DNA from 2 places in the Bacillus sp. FJAT-27231 genome. Region 1 is predicted to be linked to the other one. Evidence: riboswitches for the same ligand, from Rfam matches in the RefSeq annotation. Region 1 holds a riboswitch; the other holds the start of a gene.

Region 1 (4,212 bases):
ATTGCTAGTTATGTGTACGGGAAAGCTCATTTGCCGTATATGGTCTATCCTAACGTAACGATTCAATCAGGCTTCACAGACCCCAATTCTTTTATGGCTGTGTTCATCACGTACATTGCCGGCTTTGCCATTCTCTTTCCCGGCTTTATTTATTTTTGGAGATTGTTTATGCACGATAAAAAATACTTGCGGCAAAAAAGTTCCTAGCCATGAAAAAAGCTTAACGGGCTACAAGCCCGTTAAGCTTTTAGACTATTGAGAAACGTTGGCTTTCTTCGTTGCTCGCCAGATACTGCGCCTCGAAAGACAAACTTTTTCAATCAGCCTGATGATATATAAAGTAGACTTTGCTTACAATCATTCCTACCAATAAAAAACGATGGTGAACAGCCTAAAAGCTTTGCTTTATTGCTGCCAATAATCCAGCACGGACGTAACCAGTACTGACAACGCGTAGATAAGCAAAATGACTTGTAACAAGTTTACTTTTCTCTTGCGTTGATTTATGAAAAAAAGCCCTATACAGATAATTGCTAGGAGGATACTCGTCACATTGAGTAAAAGTTGGTTTTCTACCATTGCTCTTACGTAAACACGATTGTTTTATTACCATGAACAATAATTTTATCCTCCACATGCCAGGAAACCGCCTCAGCAAGTACACTTCTTTCTACATGACGACCAGCAATCTTAAGGTCTTCTGCTGTGTAACGGTGATTTACCCGCAGGATGTCCTGTTCAATAATCGGTCCCTCATCTAGCTCGTTTGTCACATAATGCGCAGTCGCTCCAATTAATTTTACCCCACGGTTAAAAGCTCGCACATAAGGATTTGCCCCTACAAATGCCGGCAAGAAAGAGTGATGGATGTTAATGATTTGATTTGGATATTTTGATATAAAACCAGGAGAAAGGATTTGCATGTATCTCGCTAAGACAATAAAGTCTACTTTTCCTTCCATTAGTTCCATTGCTTTTTGTTCCGCCTCTTCTTTCGATTCATGGGAAAGCGGAATATGGTAATACGGAATGCCATAGCTCTCTACTACTTCTTTTAAATCTGGATGGTTACTAATCACCATTGGAATTTCAACTGGGAGCTCCTTTGATTTCCAGCGCCAAATTAATTCTAACAGACAATGATCCGCCTTAGAGACAAAGATAGCCATGCGCTTGGCTTTTTCTTTGTTTCTTAATTCCCACTCCATTGGATAGGACTCGGATAACTCCCGCAACCCTTGTTCAAGCTTCTCAACGGCTGTATCCGTCTCTTCCATATCAAATTCAATTCTCATAAAGAAAATGCCGTCTTTTGGATTCGTCGTATGCTGGTCAAATTGAACAATATTCGCTTTGTGCTCCAGCAAAACATTTGACACAGCTGAAATAATGCCCGGCTTTTCCGGACAAGTGACTAACAATTTAAAGTAATTAAGATTCCCCTTTTTATGCAAAACTCTTCCTCCATCCTTAAATGTTATATTCATTTCAAAAAGAACTACTCTATCGCACAGTCGCTTGAAGTAAAGCTTTCCCCCACTAGAAAACCTAATTCTTCTGTGTAATCAACCTGTGTTTCTGTATCTAAGTACCGTTCGGTAAAACGATCCATTCGAATTTCAATTCCTTGACAGTCAATCACTTTATCATTTCGGCGCGGCTCATCAAATACAAGCTGAAACCTCACAGATACACCACATCCGCCAGCGACATCCGCATCAATTCTTGGACTATTCTTTTCCTCTAGTACCATTGCTTTTAACTGTTTTACAGCCGGCTCTGTTAATCTGATCACGATTATTCCACCCCTTCCTGTAAGCGTTTTCCCTGGTATATACCCTTCTCCATTTGTCGGCTTTCAACCACTTCCCGACACTTTTTATACACGCAAAAAAGGACAGAAAAGGGTAACGTTCCCTTCTCTGTCCTTTTACCTGAGAGTTTAACTCCATCCAGCGATCGGATTGAGCCTTCCCCTTTGGTGGCGTATTTAAACGCGCTCTCCAGAGGTGCGTCCCATTGTGGTTCTTCTACCTGAGAGATTGATTCCAAGGGTCTTTTTGGAACTTGCTCCTTCGGTGGCTCACTGCTTGCACTCTCCCACAATCGTCATCCGCTATTTTCATTCAGAATAATTGAAATATTAATGATTGTCAATTGCTTTTATTTTTCTTTGACGATTCCGCTTACAAAAAAAGAGGGAACCATTAGTATCCCTCATGACGAAAAATCAAAAACCGTTCATTGTCATTCTTTTCATAGAGCCCTGGCACCTTCACTTCTTTTAAAAGCTGAAATGGAGTATACATCTCGAGAAATTGAATGTATTCGGCCGTTGGGTAGTAAAGAACAATATCAACAGACCGCTGTTGTTCTTCAACTGAGCTCATAATATTGTGAACGACTTTCATAAAAATTTGGATAGAAAACGGGTTAAAAAAATAAAAGCGATTATCTTCCTTCCCAATTTTATAGTCCTCTGCGGCACAACATTCAAAGCGGATAGAACGAACGGGACTCTTTTTTTTCTTCATATACTCGGCCAGATTTTCAATCGCTTCCTGGTATAGCTGTCCATTCACCTCAACCCCCGTGCCCCGCACGTTAAACCGATAGTGAATATAAAATAACAGACGCCCTTTTCCACAGCCGAAGTCTACGACTCCGTCCGTTCTCTTTAGCTCGTATTCCCGGAACAACTCGTCTATTGCTTCATAAGGGGTTGCTTCATAACGATTATAATGAAGCGACTGATAGAGCCATTCCCATGTGCCGCCTGTCTGAATTTTGAGCAGACGGTCGTACTCTTTTTCATTCATTGCAGTTCCCCAATTCGTTTTTCTCTATTATAAGACAGCCGCTTTCTCCTGCTCAAATAACGATCCTATCTCTGTGGTCAGTAAAATGGCGAACATGGCGAGTAACGGACACTCCCCTTACTCAAACAAGCTTTTAAACTCTCCATATCCTTCTTCGTCTAGCTTATCCTTTGGCACAAAGCGAAGAGCGGCTGAATTAATGCAGTAGCGCGCCCGATCTGGACCGGGACCGTCATCGAACACATGGCCTAAGTGGGAATCAGAGGTTTTCGCCCGTACTTCAATCCGCCTCATGCCATGAGAAGTATCGAGCTTTTCCTCTAACTCTATACGGCGCAAGGGCTTTGTAAAACTCGGCCAGCCGCAGCCAGCATCATATTTATCAGTCGAACTAAACAATGGCTCTCCTGAAATAATGTCGACGTAAATCCCCTCTTCTATATGATTCCAATACTCATTGCGAAACGGTGGTTCCGTTGCGTTATGCTTTGTCACTTCATATTGAAGCGGTGTTAATTCTTGACGCAATTGCTCATCTGTTTTCCGATTCTTCCAATTTTCACGAATAAACTTTGCCCGTCCAGACCCTTCTCTATAAAGATTATAATGGAAAGGGTTCTTTTTATAATAATGCTGATGCTTCTCCTCCGCCCGGTAAAAAGGACCTGCCGGCAGGATGGCCGTTACAACGGGCTTTTGAAAACGGCCGCTCGCTTCAAGCGCTGTCTTCGAAGCCTCTGCTAATTCTTTTTGTTCTTCGTCATGATAAAAAATCGCCGTTTTATAAGACAAGCCCCGATCATTAAATTGCCCGCCCGCATCTGTCGGATCAATTTGCTGCCAGAATAGTTCCACTAATTTTTTATAGGGAAAAACAGCCGGGTCAAACTTTATTTGGACCGCCTCATAGTGGCCGGTTGTATCAGAGCAAACCTCTTCATATGTCGGATTTTCCGTGTGACCGCCTGTGTAGCCTGAAACAACCTCTTTAATTCCCGGCTGCTCGTCAAAAGGCGAGACCATGCACCAGAAACATCCTCCGGCAAACGTAGCTAACTTCCATTGTTCAGCCATGAAACAACACTCCTTTACCTCTATTTTTTGTTTCCAATCTTCAAAAGTTTTTTATATGCCGATAAAAATTGACCCCAATCCCTTTTTTCACCCCAAAAGCTGCGAATGAGATTGGCAAATGCTTCATACTTTCCTTCATAAGGGAACCAGTTCACTTCTCTTTTCTTATGACCCTTGTCTACCATAACAGCGGTCTGCACACAAAAACTCTGCATGCCCACATCTCCATGATAAGCGCCGATCCCTCCTTCTTTTACTCCTCCATAAGGAAGATAAGGATTGGCTACAGTGATAATGACATCGTTAATCACAGCATTTC
Region 2 (4,212 bases), 1.3 Mb from region 1:
CAATTCTTTTGCAAAAAGTTCAATTTCTTCTTTTGTCCGCAGTTCTGTCACAGCAACGAGCATGCAATTTTCAAGACCATCGTAAGTAAGACCAAGGTCATAACCGCCAATAATGCCTTTTTCAAGCAGCTTTTGGTTTACTTCTCTTACCGGTTTATTGAGGCGAATAACAAATTCATTAAATACAGGTCCCTCAAACAAGACTTCTACTCCATTTTGCTTTAACGTCTCTCTAGCAAAAAATGCTTTTTGCAAGTTTTGTGTCGCGATTTCACGCACACCTTTTTTACCTAAAGCTGTCATAGCTACACTGGCTGCAAGAGCGTTAAGTGCCTGATTGGAGCAAATGTTAGAAGTCGCTTTGTCACGACGGATATGCTGCTCGCGTGCTTGCAGCGTCAATACGAAGCCGCGTTGTCCTTGATCATCATGCGTCTGGCCAACGAGACGGCCTGGCACTTTACGCATCAGCTTTTTCGTTACTGCAAAGTATCCGCAGTGCGGTCCGCCAAATTGAGCCGGAATGCCAAATGGCTGAGCGTCACCGATCACAATATCAGCACCAAATTTTCCTGGAGGTGTCAGTGCACCAAGAGCAAGTGGATTAGAAGAAACAACAAACATGGCTTTTGCGTCATGAGCCGCTTTTTCTACTTCAGAAAGTGACTCAATCGCACCGAAGAAGTTAGGATATTGAACGATCACAGCTGCTGTATCGTTATCGACTAATTCATTTAGCTGATCAATGTCTGTTACTCCATTTTTGTGCGGGATTACCACTACTTCAATGTTTTGGCCTTTTGCGTAAGTCGCTAACACATCGCGTGACTCTGGATGAACCGTTTCTGATACGAGTACTTTCTTTCTTTTCGTCTGACCAGCGCTTAGCATAGCTGCTTCCGCCAACGCTGTGCCTCCGTCATACATAGAAGAGTTCGCTACATCCATACCCGTTAATTCGCAAATCATCGTTTGGAATTCAAAGATCGCTTGCAGTTCCCCTTGGGAAATTTCTGGCTGGTACGGTGTGTAAGCTGTGTAAAATTCTGAACGAGAAATAACGTGGTCTACAATAGACGGCGTATAGTGATCATATACACCTGCCCCTAAAAAGGAAGCATATTGTTTCGCATTGATGTTTTTAGCAGCCATTGCGCTTAATTCTTTTTTCAACGCTGGTTCTGCTTTTGCTTCTTTAATATTATATAATCCCTGAAAACGTACTTTTTCAGGAATGTCGGCAAATAATTCATCTACCGTTTGGACACCCACTGTTGCAAGCATTTCCTTTTTATCCGTTTCTGTCATCGGCAAGTAACGATGCTTCATTATATTCCCCTTCTCTCTTTCTTATTTTGAGCGTTTATAAAATGGTGGTTTTACCGTTTTAGCTGTTAATTTTTTGCCGCGGATTTCTACTTGCAGCTCTTGATCAGGTACAGCATACTCTGCTTTCACTAAAGCCAGACCAATATTTTTCTTTAACGTCGGTGATTGAGTACCGGTCGTTACATGACCCACTTCTTCTTCACCGGAAAAAACAAGATAGCCGTGACGCGGAATTCCCCGATCTATCATCTCAAGACCAATCAATTTCCGCTTCGGACCATTTTCTTTCTGCTCTTTCAACACGTCTAGGCCAATAAAGTCCTCTTTGTTTGTCTTTACTGCAAAACCTAAGCCTGCTTCAAGTGGTGAAATATCATCAGCTAGCTCCTGTCCATATAAAGCAAGGTTCGCTTCAAAGCGTAAGGTATCACGCGCACCGAGTCCGCATGGAAGAAGACCGTCTTCTTTGCCAGCCTCTAAAAGATCTTCCCATAGCTTAGGGGCATCTTCACTTCGGCTATAAATCTCAAAGCCATCTTCTCCTGTGTAACCAGTTCGTGATACGAGAGCTGGTATCCCGTTAATTCTAACTTCCTGCTTAAACTTAAAAGACTTAATCTCACTTAAATCCACATCAGCCACTAGCTTTTGCAAAATTCCTTCAGCAGCAGGACCTTGAATAGCGAGTTGTGCCCAGTCTTTTGATACGTTTTCAACTTCTATATTTCCTGCTTGATGCTTCTTCAGCCAATCAAAATCTTTATCTGTATTCGCTGCATTCACAACAAGTAGATAATCATCTTCAGCTAGCATGTAGACGAGCAAATCATCGACAGCTCCGCCTTTTTCATTACACATAATCGTATAGATTGCTTGATCTGGCTGGAGCTTTGACAAGTCGTTCGTCATCATTTTTTGTAGAAAGGCTAAGGAGTCTTTTCCCTTTACTGTAATTTCCCCCATATGAGAAACATCAAAAAGCCCTGCCTTTGTGCGGACAGCCTCATGTTCTTCTTTAATACTTGAAAATTGAACAGGCAGTTCCCATCCTCCAAAATCAATCGTTTTTGCTCCAGATCGCTGGTACGATTCAAACAATGGTGTGCGCTTTAATTCTCCCATTTCCCTACCCCTTTCATTGTCTTCCTGCGGTTCAGCCCATTATTTTTGCATAAAAAAAGACAAAGAACAGCTTTTACAAGTTGTTCTCTGTCCTTGAACCTGAAAGTTTAACCTGGTAAACAGGCTGTCTTCTTTGGTGGTTTCGTTAACGAAACGCTCTCCAGAGTCGCGTCCAGCAAGAGTTCTTTTGCCTGAGAGATTCACAAAAAGCTTGTTTGCTCCTTCGGCGCTGTATAAACAGTCTCTCCCCTCGCCTTCATTCGCTATATTTAGTTAATAAATGGGCATACTATGAACATCGGATTAGAGTAAATCAACAATATTCGCTTTTTTGCAAAATGACATAATATTTTGTTCACTTACATCCTACCATTAAAGGTAAGGTTTCGGCAACATATTTTATAAAGGAGTTTTTCAAATGGATGTGGAAATTTATTTCGATCATAGCTGGGAAGAGGAATTAGAAAAAAGACTCGAACAAGATGGGCCTTGGGGGAGCTGGCCGCTTTTCCAATCGACTATTAATATGGAAAGACGAATGATGGTCCCTGATTTTGAAGGATTGTTAGCTCCTAGCTTTCTGCCGGAACTTACGGCTCTTCCGCATCAGCTTGAAGCAGCTAGAAGAGTAGTGGAAGAAATGAATGGCAAAGCTATTTTAGCGGATGAAGTAGGACTCGGCAAAACAATCGAAGCTGGGCTAGTATTAAAAGAGTATTTGATTCGCGGCCTCGTGAAAAAAGTTTTAATCTTAGCTCCGGCTTCTCTCGTTTCTCAATGGGCCCATGAGTTAACTACTAAATTTTACATTCCTGCTATTGCCCAAAAGAAGTTTTATGCCTGGGATGAGCATGATATCGTCATTTCCTCGATCGATACAGCCAAACGAAGTCCGCACAAGGAAAAAATTTATGAACAAGACTATGACTTAGTTATTATTGATGAAGCTCATAAATTAAAAAACCATAAAACAAAAAACTATCAATTTGTCCGTCACTTAAAAAAGAAATTTTGCCTATTACTCACAGCGACACCTATTCAAAACCGGCTTGATGAAATGTTCCATCTCGTTTCGCTATTAAAGCCTGGTCATTTGGGAAGCGAAGGACAGTTTAGTGAGCAGTTTAAAAAAGGAGACCGGCAAGTACAAAACCATCACCATTTAATTAAGCTCATGAATAAAGTGATGATTCGTAACCGTCGGCAGGATACAGGTGTGGAGTGGACAGCCAGAAAAGTAGAATCCGTTAAAGTGACTTTCACAGAGGAAGAACGCTCGCTCTATCAAGCTCTTGAACAGCTCGTCCGCAGCCAGCCAGATGATGTACGGTCTGCTTTTTCCTTGCTTACTTTGCAGCGGGAAGCCTGCAGCAGCAAAGAAGCCGTCTTTTTCACCTTAAGAAACATGGCGAAGAAGCTGAATGGAAACCATCTTGATTTTCCAGAGAGTTTTCAAAACGCTTTGTCACATATACAGAACATTACGCACAACTCTAAAGCAGAAAAAGCACTTCAGCTCGTTCAATCGATTAATGACAAAGTAATTATTTTTACTGAATACCGGGCAACGCAGCTATATTTACAGTGGTTCTTTAAACAAAACGGGATTACATCCGTCCCCTTCCGCGGTGGGTTTAAACGCGGAAAGAAAGATTGGATGAAGCAGCTTTTCGAGAAGCAGGCTCAGATTCTAATCGCGACGGAAGCGGGCGGCGAAGGATTAAACCTACAATTTTGCCACCATGTCATTAATTTTGATCT

The links. A riboswitch is a leader RNA that binds a small molecule or an ion and turns the genes downstream of it on or off. The one in region 1 is predicted to bind glycine.
Region 2: linked by a shared signal. The riboswitch ahead of gcvT (glycine cleavage system aminomethyltransferase GcvT) and the one ahead of AC623_RS19335 (iron-sulfur cluster biosynthesis family protein) in region 1 are both predicted to bind glycine.

The regions. Positions count from the first base shown of each region.
Region 1 covers NZ_LFZU01000001.1:4,043,836-4,048,047, forward strand. The annotation lists gene AC623_RS19325 (cytochrome d ubiquinol oxidase subunit II) at 1-207, shown strand, start outside; gene purU (formyltetrahydrofolate deformylase) at 585-1,487, opposite strand; gene AC623_RS19335 (iron-sulfur cluster biosynthesis family protein) at 1,499-1,795, opposite strand; glycine riboswitch at 1,921-2,009, opposite strand; glycine riboswitch at 2,013-2,113, opposite strand; gene AC623_RS19345 (SAM-dependent methyltransferase) at 2,208-2,819, opposite strand; gene msrB (peptide-methionine (R)-S-oxide reductase MsrB) at 2,937-3,386, opposite strand; partial or broken gene msrA (peptide-methionine (S)-S-oxide reductase MsrA) at 3,372-3,893, opposite strand; gene AC623_RS19355 (aldehyde dehydrogenase family protein) at 3,914-4,212, opposite strand, start outside.
Region 2 covers NZ_LFZU01000001.1:2,720,278-2,724,489, forward strand. The annotation lists gene gcvPA (aminomethyl-transferring glycine dehydrogenase subunit GcvPA) at 1-1,329, opposite strand, end outside; gene gcvT (glycine cleavage system aminomethyltransferase GcvT) at 1,351-2,451, opposite strand; glycine riboswitch at 2,537-2,617, opposite strand; glycine riboswitch at 2,621-2,711, opposite strand; gene AC623_RS13075 (DEAD/DEAH box helicase) at 2,870-4,212, shown strand, end outside.